Regions from separate parts of the Leisingera sp. ABM4_103 genome, predicted to be linked through region 1. Evidence: riboswitches for the same ligand, from Rfam matches in the RefSeq annotation. Region 1 holds a riboswitch; each other region holds the start of a gene.
The links. Region 1 has a riboswitch for cobalamin ahead of ACXAED_RS10575 (aromatic ring-hydroxylating oxygenase subunit alpha). Riboswitches for the same ligand answer to the same signal wherever they lie in the genome.
Positions count from the first base shown of each region.

Region 2: linked by a shared signal. The riboswitch ahead of ACXAED_RS02930 (DUF1636 family protein) and the one ahead of ACXAED_RS10575 (aromatic ring-hydroxylating oxygenase subunit alpha) in region 1 are both predicted to bind cobalamin.
Region 3: linked by a shared signal. The riboswitch ahead of ACXAED_RS13320 (ABC transporter substrate-binding protein) and the one ahead of ACXAED_RS10575 (aromatic ring-hydroxylating oxygenase subunit alpha) in region 1 are both predicted to bind cobalamin.

Region 1 is NZ_JBSWTU010000005.1:1,838,342-1,843,522, forward strand. It holds gene ACXAED_RS10570 (alcohol dehydrogenase family protein) at 1-261, opposite strand, end outside; cobalamin riboswitch at 582-783, shown strand; gene ACXAED_RS10575 (aromatic ring-hydroxylating oxygenase subunit alpha) at 892-2,127, shown strand; gene ACXAED_RS10580 (FAD-binding oxidoreductase) at 2,132-3,217, shown strand; gene ACXAED_RS10585 (ABC transporter substrate-binding protein) at 3,276-4,928, opposite strand; gene ACXAED_RS10590 (BCCT family transporter) at 5,041-5,181, opposite strand, start outside.
Region 2 is NZ_JBSWTU010000005.1:248,591-253,771, reverse strand. It holds gene cobN (cobaltochelatase subunit CobN) at 1-238, opposite strand, end outside; gene cobW (cobalamin biosynthesis protein CobW) at 422-1,456, opposite strand; gene ACXAED_RS02930 (DUF1636 family protein) at 1,459-1,869, opposite strand; cobalamin riboswitch at 1,966-2,184, opposite strand; gene cobO (cob(I)yrinic acid a,c-diamide adenosyltransferase) at 2,236-2,871, shown strand; gene glpD (glycerol-3-phosphate dehydrogenase) at 2,962-4,539, opposite strand; gene ACXAED_RS02915 (DeoR/GlpR family DNA-binding transcription regulator) at 4,532-5,181, opposite strand, start outside.
Region 3 is NZ_JBSWTU010000005.1:2,399,166-2,404,346, reverse strand. It holds gene ACXAED_RS13340 (aldehyde dehydrogenase family protein) at 1-389, opposite strand, end outside; gene ACXAED_RS13335 (LysR family transcriptional regulator) at 495-1,382, shown strand; partial or broken gene ACXAED_RS13330 (ABC transporter ATP-binding protein) at 1,710-2,220, opposite strand; gene ACXAED_RS13325 (FecCD family ABC transporter permease) at 2,217-3,266, opposite strand; gene ACXAED_RS13320 (ABC transporter substrate-binding protein) at 3,263-4,273, opposite strand; cobalamin riboswitch at 4,419-4,612, opposite strand; gene ACXAED_RS13315 (succinylglutamate desuccinylase/aspartoacylase family protein) at 4,749-5,181, opposite strand, start outside.

The DNA of each region.
Region 1 (5,181 bases):
GTCGGCCTTTTGCTCGGCATGGGTCTCCTGATGGCCGGCGGCCGCGGCGGTGTCCGTTGTCACGCTGGAGGAATACCACCCGAGCCGGGTGTTGATTTCGGTGTTGTTCACCCCAGCTGCGAGGACCCGCAGCAAAAGCTCCCCCTCTGCGGGCTCCGGGATCGGTACGGCTTTGTATTCAAGCTTGTCATAGCCGCCGTTTCCGGTGGTCACGACGGCCATCATGGTTTTAACGCTGCTGTGTGTTTCGGGTCCGGGCATGGGCGGCCTTTTCTGATCACGCGGGGTTGGTGAAAGGTCTTTGAACTTGGCGCAATTATTGCCCGCAGGGCGGGGGCGGCGGCAAGGGCGGAATCCGGCGGCGCAGCCCGGCCTGCCTGCTGGCCACCACCCCGCGAATTGGTCCTTGTGTCTGGTTCGAGGGGAAATACACCAAAGATCAGCGCCTTGCCGCAAACAGGCTGGCGGATGCCGGTTTGAGATTTTGGACATCCCTGTCCCGCCGGCCCCCCCCAAACATGCATGTCTTTTTCCGGTTTCGGCGGGTCGGATTTGTCTCCGCTTGCGGGCCGGGATTAGGGCAATTTCCGCCTCAGCAAGGTGCCGCCCTTTCGGGGCGGAGAATTGGGAAGCTGGTGAAACTCCGGCACTGCCCCCGCAACGGTGACCCCGGGCAAGGCATGGAAAAAAACCACTGAAGCCAATGGCTTCGGGAAGGTGCCAGGCCCCGCCGCCGAATGGCCCCGGGACAGTCCGGAAACCAGCCTTGCCCCAAAAAACGTCAACCGCGGGCGGCGGCGGGGCGGTTGCAGGCGCGTGGCCTGCGATCTCTCCATCCATGCCCGCAGCCAAGCCAACCTGCCGCGGGGATGCGGCAAAGGAGAGAAGCAGATGCTTCAGGACAGCGAGATTCTGGCCAAACTGGTGGCCCGTCAGAAAAACTATTCCCTGGAACAGGCGTTCTATACCGATCCGGGCGTTCTGGATCTGGACATGCGGCAGATCTTCTATCGCGAGTGGCTGTTTGCCATTCCCGCCTGCGAGATCCCGAAGGCGGGCAATTTCGTGACCCATCAGGTCGGCGCCTACAACGTGATCATCGTGCGCGGCACCGATGGCCAGGTGCGCGCCTTCCACAATGCCTGCCGCCACCGCGGCTCGGTCGTCTGCAAGGCGAAGAAAGGCAATTCGCCCAAACTGGTCTGCCCCTACCACCAGTGGACCTATGAGCTGGACGGCTCGCTGTTGTGGGCGCGCGACATGGGGCCGGATTTCGATGCCTCCAAGCACGGGCTGAAGCCGGTGCACTGCCGCGATCTGGCGGGTTTGATTTACATCTGCCTGGCGGATGAAGCGCCGGATTTCGATGCATTTGCCGAGGTGGCGCGTCCCTATCTGGAGCCGCACGACCTGGGCAATGCCAAGGTGGCCTATGAAAGCTCGATCATCGAGAAGGGCAACTGGAAGCTGGTCTGGGAGAACAACCGCGAGTGCTATCACTGCGGCGGCAACCACCCGTCGCTGTGCCGGACCTTCCCGGAGGATCCGTCCGTCACCGGCATCGAAGGCGGCGAGACGCCGGCGCACCTGCAGAAGCATTTCGACCGCATCGAAGGCGCGGGCATCCCGGCACAGTTCAGGATCGACGCGCGCGGCCAGTACCGGGTGGCGCGGATGCCGCTGAACGAGGGCGCCGAGAGCTATACCATGGACGGCAAGGCGGCAGTAGCCAAGAAGCTGGGCCGGGTGCCCTTTGCCGATGCGGGCACGCTCCTGAAATTCCACTATCCGACCACCTGGAACCACTTCCTGCCGGATCATTCCATCGTGTTCCGCGTCACCCCGATCAGCCCGACCGAGACCGAAGTCACCACCAAATGGCTGGTGCACAAGGATGCCGTCGAAGGCCAGGACTATGACCTGAAGCGGCTGACCGAGGTCTGGGTTGCCACCAACGACGAGGACCGCATCGTGGTCGAAGACAACCAGCAGGGCATCAACTCGCCCGCTTATGAGCCCGGCCCGTACTCGGAAGTGCAGGAAAGCGGCGTGATCCAGTTCTCCAACTGGTATGCCGGGCACCTGACCCGCGCGCTGACCGGCCGCCACCTGATCGCGGCGGAGTAAGCGCATGGGACTGCAGGCCAATTTCGAGACGCTGGACGAGACCCTGGCGTGGAAGGACGACGAGATGCTGGAATGCGTCTCCGTGGTGCCGGAGGCGCCGAACACCGCCACCTTCAGCTTCCGCGCGCCGTCCGGCGCGTGGTTCAAATACCAGCCGGGCCAGTTCCTGACGCTGGAGCTGCCGGTGCCGGGCGGAACCGTTTGGCGGACCTATACCATCAGTTCGTCGCCGTCGCGGCCGCTGTCGATCTCGGTGACGGTGAAGGCGCAGGCGGACAGCATCGGCACCCGCTGGATGCTGGACAACCTGCGCCCGGGCATGTTCCTCAAGGCCTCTGGCCCTGCGGGCGTGTTCACCCTGCCCAAGCGTCCGAACGGCAAGTTCCTGTTCATCTCCGCAGGCTCCGGCATCACGCCCAGCCTGTCGATGACACAGTACCTGTTCGACCGCGGCCAGTCGCCCGACGTCTGCTTCATCAACTGCGCCAAGCGCCCCAGCGAGATCATCGCGCGGCGCCAGCTTGAGGGCATGGCGGCGCGGGTGCCCGGCATCAAGCTGCACTTCGTGGTGGAAGAGGACGATCCCTATCAGGTCTGGACCGGCTACCGCGGCCAGCTGAACCAGATCATGCTGGGCCTGATTGCCGGCGACTACCTGGAGCGCGAGGTCTACTGCTGCGGGCCGGATCCGTTCATGCAGGCCGTGCGCGACATGCTGAACGGCCTGGGCTTCGACATGGAGAACTACAACCAGGAAAGCTTTGGCGCGCCGGTGGAGACCGAGGCAGACGCGCCGGAGCTGGACGATGTGGTTCCCGAGGAAACCGCCGCCGCCGAGATCACCTTTGCCGCGTCGGGCGTGACCGCAAACTGCACCGAGACCGACACTGTGCTGGCGGTGGCCAAGGCGTCGGGGCTCAACATCCCGTCGGGCTGCACCTTCGGCATCTGCGGCACTTGCAAGGTCAAGAAGACCGCAGGCGATGTGCATATGGTCCACAACGGCGGCATCTCGGAAGAGGATGTGGAGGCGGGGTACATCCTGGCCTGCTGCTCCAACCCGATTGGCCGGGTTGAGGTCGCGATCTGACCATAAAGAAGGGCGCGCGCCGGCATGGCGCGCGCCCTTTTCCTTTCCAAGCGCCTGATCAGGCTTCCAGTGCCAGCTTGTGCACGTGGATTTCGTTGATCGGGTGGCTTTCGGCGCCGATGATGCCGGGCCGGGCGTGGCGGTAAAGCGAGCGCCAGTAGGGCTGGATGATGGTGCCGTCCTCGCGCATGAATTTTTCGATGCCTTCCATGTGCCCGCGGCGGGTGTCGGCGTCGGCAATGGCTGAGGCGGTTTCCAGCATGGAGTCGAACTCAGCGCTGGCCAGCCCGGTTTCATTCCAGGCAACGCCGGTTTTGTAGGCCAGCGTCAGCACCTGCACCCCCAGCGGGCGGTGGCCCCAGTCGGTGGAGCTGAACGGGTACTTGTCCCAGTCGTTCCAGAAGGTGTTGCCGGGCAGCACGGTGCGTTTGACCTTCAGCCCCGCATCGCGCATCTGCGCCGCCAGCGCGTCCGTGGTGTTGCGGCGCCAGTCGTCGTCGATGGAAATCAGCTCATGCTCGAAGTCGAGCATCCCGGCCTCCTCCATCAGCTGGCGCGCGGCCTCTGCATCGCGCACCGGCGCGCCGATATCGGCGTATTCCGGATGGATCGGGCAGACATGGTGGTTTTCCGCCAGGGTGCCGCGGCCGTCATAGCCGAGCTCCAGCAGCACCGCGTTGTCGCAGGCCAGCGCCAGGGCGCGGCGGACGCGGGCGTCGGCATAAGGTTGCATCCCGTCCACCTCGGCGTCGCGGTTGGTGCGCAGGACCAGGGTGTTGGCCGAGACCGACTCGCTGACGTTCCAGCCGATGGAGGTGAAGATGTCGACATACTCGCCCACGGTCTCGTAGGTCATGTCGATTTCTTCGGATTCTGCTGCCGACAGGTGGGTGGCGCCGTCGGTGCCGAAGTCAATGAACTCGATCCGGTCGAGATGGGCGCCTTCGCCCCACCACTGGTGGTCCGGGTCCTTTTCCAGCACCGCCTTAACACCGACCTCGTATTCGACCAGCCTGTAGGGGCCGGTGCCGATGGGGTCGGCGCCCGGATCGCCGGACCAGCCGTCCGGCACGATGGCGGCGGGGTATTCGGTCACCGCCGGGATGATGGTGATATCGGGGCGGGTGAGCTTCACCTTGAGGGTCAGCTCGTCCACCACCTCCAGCGCGCCTTCGGCGGGGCCGTCGCCGGCCTCGTTCTGCAGCGATCCCATGCGGGCGGCCATCGAGTTGCCTTCCCATTTGCCGTCGCACCAGCGGGCAAAGTTGTAGGCCACGTCCTTGGCCGTCAGGGTGCCGCGGCCATCGTTCCAGTGCACCCCGGGGCGGATGTGCAGCAGGTATTCGGTGGCGTCCTCGTTGACCTCCCAGCTTTCCAGCAGGCGGGGTTCAAAGGTGCCGTCGGCGTTGTACTGCACCAGGTATTCCATGTAGCCGCGCACCAGGTTGCCCAGCTGCGGCCAGTTGAACAGCGGCGGGTCGAGCAGCGCGCGCACCACCTGCTGGATGCGGATGGTGCCGCCTTCCTGGGCATTGGCCGCCGCTTGCACCGGCTGGCTGAGGCCGATCATCCCGTAGGCGGCAGAGGCGGTCACCCCCAGCGCGGTTGCGCGGCTCAGGAACTCGCGCCGGTCCAGCTTGTGTTGCGCAACTTCCTCCGCATGCATCCGCACCGCGGGGTGGAGAGATTCCCTGTTGTAGTATTTGGTCATTTTTATGGTCCTTTGGTTGAAGGCGTCCGCCCCTAGCATGAAGGAGCGGCGGAGCTTGTAAAGTGGCGAATGGCTGCGCTGCCCGTCCGCAGCCATCCGCCTGGGGAGATCCTTATTCCGCCGGCTCCTGGGTGACGGTGGTGGCCAGGCCTGCCTGTTCGCGGCGGCCGTCGTTGTAAATCGCCTTCACCAGGGCGGCGCATTGCAGCACCATCACCAGTGAAAACGGCAGGGCGCCGATCACCATCGCGGT
Region 2 (5,181 bases), 1.6 Mb from region 1:
TGGCGCCCTCCAGCGTCTGTTCCGCGTAGACGTCGACCGACAGCGGGTGCTTGAGCGCCACCAGGTTGGCGAGGCGCAAGCTGGGCAGTTTGCCGTCCGCCCGGTGCCAGCCTGCCGCAAAGGCGCCGAGGTCGCTGTCGGAGAAGGACAGCACCACAAGGTCCGCAGGCGTCTGCCCGAGGTCCTGCGGGGTATCGGTCTCGTCAAGGCCGTGGCTTTCGCGGAAGACGACGTGCATGGGTCAGGCCTTTGTATTCTGGTAAGCAATGGGCGCTCTGAGGGCTGCGCCCGAGCCTGGGAGGGTGCGAATGCGCCCTCCCATTTTGCCGGAGGCAAACCTTTGGTTTGACGGGAGGGTCGGGCGCAGCCCGGCCTGCGGCCGGGCAATGTCATTTGAAATGAAGCGCCAGACCGGCATTGCTTACGCTCCCAGCTCGGCGCGGATGGCCTGTTCGTCGATGTCGTCGTGCTCGGCAATGACCACCAGGGCGGTCTTGCGCGGCTGCGCGCCCCAGGGTTGGTCGTACTGCGCACGCAGGCGCTCGCCCACGGCCTGAACCAGCATCCGCATCGGTTTCCCCTCCACCGCGACATAGCCTTTGACGCGCAGGATGTTGCGCTCGCGGGCGAGTTTCACGATGGCATTCTGCAGCGCTTCCGGGTCGGAGACTTCGCCCATTTCGACAACGATGCTTTCAAAATCGTCATGCTCGTGGTCGTGGTGGCCGTCGTGGTGGCTGGGGCGGGCCTCCAGATCGTCCTCGGCAGCGGCGCCCAGGCCCAGGATGATGCGCGGGTCGATGACGCCTTCGCTCATCGGCAGGATCGGCAGCTTGCGGGGCGCTTCGGCCTCGATCACGGCGCGGGCCTTCTCGACACCCTCGTCGCCGGCCAGGTCAGCCTTGGACAAGAGAACGATGTCGGCGCAGGAAATCTGGTCCTCGAACACCTCGGACAGCGGGGTTTCGTGGTCGATGCTGTCATCGGCCTCGCGCTGGGCCTGAACCGCGTCCAGGTCGGGGGCGAACTGGCCCTTGGCAACCGCCTCGGCATCGGCCAGCGCAATCACGCCGTCAACGGTGATGCGGGAGCGGATCGCGGGCCAGTCGAAAGCCTTCAGGAGCGGTTTCGGCAGGGCCAGGCCGGAGGTTTCGATCACGATGTGATCCGGCTTTTCCGGCAGGTCCATCAGCTGTTCGATGGTGGGAATGAAGTCATCCGCGACGGTGCAGCAGATGCAGCCATTGGCCAGCTCCATGATGTTTTCCGCCGGGCAGTTCTCATCGGCGCAGGACTTCAGGATGTCGCCGTCCACGCCGGCGGTGCCGAACTCGTTCACCACCACGGCCAGGCGCTTGCCCTGCGGGTTCTGCATCAGGTGGCGGATCAGGGTGGTTTTCCCCGCGCCCAGGAAGCCGGTGATGACGGTGACGGGGATCTTGTTGAGGTCGCTCATGATTACTCCTCGGAGAAGAACTTGGCCGGCGGGATGCGGGCAACGGATTGCTTGCGGAAGGTCTGCGGGCGTTCGCGCCAGGGCACGACGCCGTCGGCTGTTGCGGCGTAGGCTGCAGCGCCTTCCAGGATTTCGGGGACGTGCTGGTCCGGGTCGAGGTCGCCGTAGACATAGGTCCAGCGCTCTGTGCCGCCGACCAGTGCAACGGCGCAGCCGCGCTTGCAGGAGGACAGGCATTCAACACCGCGCAGGCGGACGCCTTCGGGCATTCCGGCCTCTTCCAATGCGGCGTGCAGGATGGCGCCGGGGCGGGCGGCCTCGGGGTCGGCGCCCTCGCGGCGGCAGGTGAGGCAAACGGTCAGCGTGACCGGTTTTGGGGTGCTGGCAGTCTTGCCTGCCATATCGTCAGCCATCGGCGCGTCTCCTGTCGCGGCAGGCGTGCGGGAAGGCCGAAAGGGGGCTGCAGCGTGCCAGCCCCTCAACCGGTCGCGGAACACCCCGCCCGCCCGTTGTTATCTCTCTCGCTGGCAGGTCTCCCGGCTTGCGGATGCCAAGGCGTTTTGCCTTGCCGGCCATCCTGCCTTCCCGGGGGTCTCTCCCAGTGGCATGGCGGCCTCATCCGGTCACGGTCGCGGGGGCGGCTGTGCTTCGGCAATCCAAAGAAATTTGGCGGCCTTCACATTCCCTCTTCGCCTGCTTTCGCAGGAACCAGCGAAACCCCCTTGCGCTATCGCGCCCTTCTTTGTCAAGACATGGGGTCAAACAGCTGGAGAGCCCCCATGAGCGAAAAGTCTGAAACCGGCATCTCAGAGGAAGAAGCCGCCCGTCACGCGTCGAAAATGGCCAAGAAGAAGGCCGCGCGCGACCGGATGATGAAGACCAAGGACGGCGAGAAGGGCCTGATCATCGTTCACACCGGGCCGGGCAAGGGAAAATCCTCGTCGGGGTTCGGCATGATCATGCGCTGCATCGCCCATAAGATGCCCTGCGCCGTGGTGCAGTTCATCAAGGGCGCCTGGCAGACCGGCGAGCGGACGCTGATCGAGGAGAACTTCAGCGACCTGTGCCAGTTCTATGCGATGGGCGAGGGGTTCACCTGGGAGACCCAGGACAAGGCGCGCGACATCGCCGCCGCGCAGAAGGGCTGGGAGAAGGCCAAGGAGATGATCCTGGATGAGCGCAACACCATGGTGCTGCTCGACGAGATCAACATCGCGCTGCGCTATGAGTATCTGGACCTGGAGGAGGTGCTGGAGTTCCTGGTGGAGCACAAGCCGCCGATGACGCATGTGGTGCTGACGGGGCGCAACGCCAAGGAAGAGCTGATCGAGATCGCCGATCTGGTGACCGAGATGGGCCAGATCAAGCACCCGTTCCGCGCCGGGGTGAAGGCGCAAAAGGGCGTCGAGTTTTAAGCTGAGGGCGTAGCCTGCCTGGGTAGGCGCGAATGCGCCTGCCGGGGGGCAGGCAGGCGCAGCCCGGCGGTGCCGCCGGGCAAAACACTTTTATGCGGCGAGCTGTGCAGCCTTGCCTTGGATGTAGGTATCCACCGCCGCGCGCTGGGTTTCATCCAGCCGCAGGCCCAGCTTGGTGCGCCGCCACAGGTAATCGTCGCCCGCGCGCACCCATTCGCGGGCAATCGCCCAGTCGAGCTCCCGCGCGGTGATGGTGGCGCCAAAGTCCTGGCCCAGATCACCGGCAGTTTTGGCGTCGCCCAGCACCTCCCAGGCCTCGGTGCCATAGGCGCGGATCATCCGGCCCGCCCAGTAGGGTGTCAGGAACGGATAGTCCGCGGCCAGTTTGGATGTCAGCTTTGCCACATCCGCCACCGGGAAATCGCCGCCGGGCAGGGCCACGCCTGCGGTCCAGTCGGCGGGCAGCTGCGGGAACACCTCGCCGATCTTGGCCAGAGCCGCCTCGGCCAGTTTGCGGTAGGTGGTGATCTTGCCGCCGAAGACGTTGAGCAGCGGCGCCTGCGCCTGGTCCAGCGTCAGCACGTATTCGCGGGTGGCCGCGGTGGCTGAGCTGGCGCCGTCGTCATAAAGCGGGCGCACGCCGGAGTAGGTCCAGACGATATCGTCGCGCGTCACCGGCTTCTCGAAGTATTCGGAGGCAAAGGCCGCCAGATAATCCTGCTCGGCTTCGGTGCAGACCGGTGCGGTGTCCGGGTCCGGGTGGTCGGCGTCGGTGGTGCCGATCAGGGTGAAATCCTGCTCGTAAGGAATGGCAAAGATGATCCGCCCGTCGGTGCCCTGGAAGAAATAGCAGCGGCCGTGGTCGAACAGTTTCGGCACCACGATATGGCTGCCGCGCACCAGGCGGATGTTCTCGCGGCTGTTCTGGCCCAGCTTCTGGTGCAGCACGTCAGCGACCCAAGGGCCGCCTGCGTTGACCAGCATCCTGGCGCGGTGCTCCTGCTCCGCGCCGGTGGCGTGGTCCTTGGTGCGGATCAGCCAGTGATCGGCCTTGCGGTCCGCGGACAGCACTTCGGTCCGGGTCAGGATGCTGGCGCCGCGGGCCATGGCGTCGCGCGCGTTCAGCATCACCAGGCGGGCGTCCTCAATCCAGCAGTCGGAGTACTCGAACGCGGTTTTGAATTTGCCTTTCAGGGGGCGGCCCGCCGGGTCGCTTGTCAGGTCCAGCTTGGCGGTGCCGGGCAGGATGCCGCGTTTGCCAAGGCTGTCGTACATGAAGAGGCCCAGCCGGATCAGCCAGGCCGGGCGGCGGCCCTTCATCCACGGCATGAAGGTGGTCAGCAGCTTGGATGTGGGTGTCTCGCTGTCAAACCGCATGTCCTTGTGAAAGGGCAGCACAAAGCGCATCGGCCAGGAAATGTGCGGCATGGCTTTCAGCAGCACCTCGCGTTCGATCAGCGCCTCGCGGACCAGCCGGAACTCAAAGTATTCCAGATAACGCAGGCCGCCGTGGAACAATTTGGTCGAGGCGGAGGAGGTGGCGGAGGCAAGATCGTTCATCTCTGCCAGCGTCACCGACAGGCCGCGGCCTGCCGCATCGCGGGCGATGCCGCAGCCATTGATGCCGCCGCCGATGATGAAAAGGTCCGTTACAGGGGTGTCAGTCATTTTCGCTGCTTTCGTTTTGTCCTGCGGTCAGGATGCGGGTTCCGGCGGCGCGGGCGGCCTCGGCAAATTCTACGGGCACGGGCCGGTCGGTGATCACCACATCCAGATCGGCCACGTCGCAGATCCGCACCGGGGCGGAGCGGTCGAACTTGCTGCCGTCGCAGACCAGCACCTTTTGCCGTGCGTTCTTGAGGATGGCGCGGGCGACAGAGACTTCGCGGGCGTCGTGGTCCATCACCGCACCGTCGGCATCCAGCGCCGAGGCGCCGATGACGGCAAAATCCACCTTGTAGCGGGAGATGAATTCGACCGCGTCCTCGCCGACGATGGCGCCGTCGCTTTGCCGGACGGTGCCGCCGGCCAGGATCAGCTCCTTGGCCTGTCCGCCCATCATCATGCTGATAATGTTGATATTGTTGGATATCACCGTCAGCCCGCGATGGCCCGACAGAGCGCGGGCCACCTGTTCGGTGGAGGTGCCGATGTTGAGGGTGAGAGAGCAATTGTCGGGGATCAGTTCGGCCGCGGCGGCAGCCATCAATTGCTTGCCGCTTGCGTTCAGCTTGCGCCGGTCGGCGTAATCCTGGCTTGCAGCGGAGCTGAGCCGCACCGCACCGCCATGCACGCGCGACAGCGCGCCCC
Region 3 (5,181 bases), 560 kb from region 1:
TCGATGTCCGGGCGCACGGAGTCGGCGTTCTCACCGATCTGGCGCAGGCATTCGGCCGCGTAATAAGTGAAGAACTGGCCGGCGCGGTAAACTTCGCCCTTACCCTCAGCCAGCGGCTTGCCCTCTTCACGGCTCAGCAGCGTACCCAGCTCTTCGGCGCGGGCCATCAGCTCATTGCCGATGTTCATCAGCACCGCCTGCTTGCGCTCCAGCCCGTAGGCCGCCCATTCGCGCTGCGCCTTCTGCGCCTGGTCCAGGGTCGCTTCCAGCTGATCGGCGCTGGCCTGGGCGAACATGCCAACCAGATCGCTCAGATCCGAAGGGTTGCGGTTTTCGATTTCGCTTTCGCCCGCCAGCCATTCGCCGGCAATCAGGTTCAGTTTGGTCACGGAGAAGCCCCAGATGCTGAATTTCAGGTTTGCGGCAGGATGGACTTCTCCGCCAGCATCAGTCAAACTCAATAAACTGAACACAACTTCACAATTTCTGAAGCCATGGCCCTGAAGATAGAAATGCTGCGTGCCTTCTGCACAGTGGCGCAGACCGGAAACCTGTCAGAAGCGGCAACCCGGATGGGCCGCACCCAGTCTGCCATTTCAATGACGCTCAAGCAGATGGAAGATCATCTGGGCAAGAAGCTGTTCGAAGGGGAGCGCAAGAACCAGCTGTCACCGCTGGGGGAGCAAGTCTTTGAGCTGGCCCAGAAACAGGTGCGCCGGTTCGACCAGACGGTACAGGCCATTGAGATGGCGGCTGAGGCCATTCACGGGCTGATCCGCATCGTCTCGGTGCCCTCCGTGGCGGCGCTGGTCTTTCCGTCAGTGCTGGAGCATATGACCGCCCGCCACCCGGGCTTGAAAATCGAGCTCCGCGATACCGACACCCAGCAGGTTCTGGACGCATTGGCCGAAGGCAAGGCGGACATCGGCATCGCGTCCGGCTATCACCCGCTGAACGGGGTCAAGGCCGTGCCTCTGTTCGAGGACCGTTTCGGCCTCGTCTGTTCCACCAGCCACCCGCTGATTCTACAGGACGCCCGTCCCGCCATCGCTGATATCACAGGCCCTGGCTTTGTGCGCAATGCCCTGTGCGAACTGATCCGCAACGAACGCTTTGCCGAGGCCATCAGCACGGCCGATGTGACGATCCACAACACCCACTCGCTGATCACCATGGTCCGGACGGGCAAATGGGTGACGGTGCTGCCGCAAACGGTTGCGCGTTTCATGCCGGAAACAACAGCGTTCCGCCCCATTGCCGACCTGCCCGACAAACGGGAGGTCTACCTCTATCAGCGCGAACGCTCCCGCTTCGCGGGGCTGACTGCGGAATGCAGCGCCTTTATCCAGTCTTGTGACCTGTCCGCGGATCTGCCGGGGTAACGGAGACGGCGCGACGCCGGCGCTGCGGCTTTCCGTCAGGAAGACCGGCAACGGCGGGAGCGTTTCGCCGCCCGCCTCAGGCCAGGTGAAAGGACAGGTGCGGCGCACTGCCCTCCGCATCGCGGATTTGCCGGGCCGTGATCCCGAAAACGTCAGATACCGTTTCCGGTGTCAGCGCCTGCTGCGGTGTTCCCGATGCCACCAAGCGCCCGCCCGACAGCACCGCAACCCGGTCGCAGGTCAGCGCCTGATTCAGATCATGCAGCGCCACCACGGCGGTCACCTGCAGATTGCGAATGCAGTGCAGGATCGACAGCTGGTGGTGGATGTCCAGATGGTTGGTCGGCTCATCCAGCAGCAGCAATCCCGGCTGCTGGGCCAGCGCCCGCGCGATATGCAGCCGCTGCCGCTCTCCGCCGGAGAGCGTCGCCCATTCCCGCTTGGCGAACCCCTCCATTTCCACCGTCTTCAACGCCTTGTCCACTTGCCGGGTGTCTTCCCCGCTCCAAGGCCGCAGCGCCGACAGCCAGGGGGTGCGGCCCAGCTCCACCACTGAACGCGCCGTAATGCGTTCGGCGGTGTCGGCTTGCTGCTCGACTATGGCGATCCGCTGGGCAATCTCGCGGCGCGACAGCCGCGCCAGCGGCTGCTCCGCCAGCAGCACTTCGCCTTGCGAGGGCCGGGCCAGTCCCGCCAGCAACCGCATCAGCGTCGATTTGCCGGAGCCGTTCGGACCGACCAGCGCCAGCGTCTCACCCGGCTGCACCGCCAGAGACACGTCCGACAGCAGCGCCTTGCCGCGCACGGAGAAGGACAGGCTGCGGGCTTCGATCCTCATCGCGCCGTCCTCTGCCCGCGCACCAGGATGATGGCAAAGGCCGGCGCTCCGATCAGCGCTGTGACCACGCCGATGGGCAGCACCTGACCGGGGATGATGACACGGGACACGATGTCGGCGCCGATCAGGAACACCGCCCCCGTCAGCGCAGCGGCCGGCATCAGCCTGCGATGCCCTGGGCCAACCAGGAACCGCGCCGCATGGGGGATCACCAGGCCGACAAAGCCGATGGAACCGACAATCGACACCATCACCGCGGTCATCAGCGCGGTGGCAAAGATCAGCACCACCTGCACCCGCCGCACCGGGATGCCCAGCGCCGCGGCGGAATCGGTGCCAAAGGTGAAGGCATCCAGCGCCCTTGCGTGAAACCGGCAAATCATCCAGCCGGCCAGCGCCAGCGGCACCGCCAGCCACACATCCGGCCAGCGCACGCCGCTGAGGTTTCCCATCAGCCAGAACATGATGCCGCGGGCCTGATCCGCATTGGCGGATTTAGCGATGATGAAGGCGGTCAGCGCGTTGAACAGCTGCGAGCCGGCAATGCCCGCCAGCACGATCTGCGCCGCCGCCGCCCGGCTGCTGCCCGCCCCGGCGGCGCGCGCCAGAATGGCAACAAAGCCAAAGGCCAGAAGCGCACCGTTGAAGGCGCCAAAGGACAGCGACAGCGCACCGCCGCCCAGCCCTGCAATCGTGACCGCCACCGCCCCGGTCGAGGCGCCGGCGGAAATGCCAAGGATGTAGGGGTCCGCCAGCGCATTGCGCAGCAGCGCCTGCAGCACCACGCCCGTCACCGCCAGCGCCGCGCCGCAAGCCCCGGCCACCAGTGCCCGCGGCAGCCGGTAGCTCCAGATGATGCCCTGGTCCACCGGGTCAACCGGCAGCCCCGCCCCGGCCAGATTGTTGACCAGAACGGACAGGACAAGGTCAGGCGCAAGCGCGGTTTCCCCGATCATTGCGCCTGCCAGAACCGCCGCAGCCAGCACCGGCAGCGCCAGGCAAGCGCCCCGGACGCCGTGCCATGCAAGTGCGGCGGCTACGCTCATCCGCCGTTGCCGATCGCGCTGAGCTCAGCGGCCAGGTCTTCCAGCGCCGGGATGGCGCGGATGGTGGCATCCATCGCCTGGGCGTCCATCACCACGATACGGTTGTTCTTGACCGCGTCCATCTGGCTGGCAACCGGGTCATTGCGCAGGAATTCCAGTTTTTTCTCATAGTCATCGGCGGCAAAGCGGCGGCGGTCCATGCGGGCGATCACAATCACCGTCGGGTTGGCCTTGGCGATGGTTTCCCAGCCGACGGTCGGCCATTCCTCGTCCGTCTCGATGACATTGCGCAGGCCCAGCTGCTGCATCATGTAGCCCGGCGCGCCTTTCTGGCCGGCCACAAACGGATCGCTCTCCAGCTCAGGCGAGGAGAACCAGAACACGGCGGAGGCATCCTCCAGCGCAACCTCTTGCGCCTTAGCAACGGCCGCAGCCTCGCGCGTCTTGTAGTCCGCGACCAGCTCAGCGCCCTTTTCGGCCTCGCCGAAGATCGCTGCCAGCTCCTCGATCCCCTGATACAGGCTGTCGGTGGTGAACATCCGGGTGCGGGTGCCGTCGCCGCCGGTGGTGTTGTCCTTGCCTGCGCAATCGGCGGGCATCACATAGGTCGGGATGCCCAGGTCATGGAACTGCTCGCGCTTGGCGACCACGCCCTCGGGGCCGATGTGCCACTCGTACTGCGCTGCAACCAGGCCCGGGCGTTTTGCCACCACACTTTCAAAGCTTGGGTCGTTGTCGGCCAGCCGTTCGACCTTGGCGTTCACGTCCGCGTATTCAGGCAGAACATCGTTGAACCAGACCGAAGTGCCCAGCACCTTATCCCCCAACCCAAGCGCATAGAGCACTTCCGTGGCCGCCTGGCCAACCGTGACGGAAGACGCCGCGGGTGCTTCGAAGGTGACGGTCTGGCCGCAGTTCTCGATGGTCAGCGGAAAGCTCTCGCTGGCTGCCGCGGCCTGGGCCGCGACGGTGAAGGAAAGGCCGATCAGGCCGGAACGCAGAAACATGATTTTCGATCTCCATGTGTCAATGACCGGAGAACGGGTGAAAGGGCATTGACCGGCAGGGCGGAGGGCCTGAGCCCTTCCTCTGCGCCGCCTGAAAGCAGCAGCGCGGTCTGCCGGCAACCTCCCCGGACAACCCCGTCCGGTGTGCTTCGGTTTCATACCGGCAGGTCTCCTGACTGGCGGGTCATCGTCTGGGCCGTCTTCCCGGACCGCTGGGATCCAGTGACACGATGGCTCAGCACTCGCCGCCTACAGTTGCGGGGGCAGTTCCGGTTGGTGCCCGGCAGGCACCGCGGATTCCCTCTTAGCCCTTGCGGGACCGGTAAAGCGCGCGTAGCGCATCACTTTGGTTGCGGCAAGAAAAAGTTGCTGCCGCTGCGGAAATCCCCTGCAAAAGGCGCGCCCGCCGGAAGCTGCGGCAACCGCGTGTTGAGCAGCTGGACCCATTGGCAAGTGCTGCCCCCCATGTTGCCGTTCAGAGAATTTCATCCTCGTCGAACATCGGGTCGTCCTCCAGCTGGGCGCTCAGGTCCTCCACCGAATCCTCCGCCTTCTCGACGGAGCGGACCCTGCCGAGGTGGAACACGGCATCGCCCTCGTTCACGATGGGCATTACCGCACGCCCGACGATCAGCCCGTCGAAAGGCGCCAGGATGTCCTCGTCATGCTCACCGAACGGATCGGACACCGAGCCCATCAGCTCCCCTTCCCGGACCAGTTCGCCATCGTCCTTGTACACCCGCAGAAGCCCGCCCATCGGCGCCCGCAGCCATTTGCTGGAGACGCAGAACTGCGGCTGCGACTTTGGCTTGGATATGCCCTTGGCCGGGACCATCCCCATGTGCCGCAGCACCCGCAGGATACCCGCCAGCCCGGCACGGATCGACAGTTCGTCAAAGCGCAGGCCC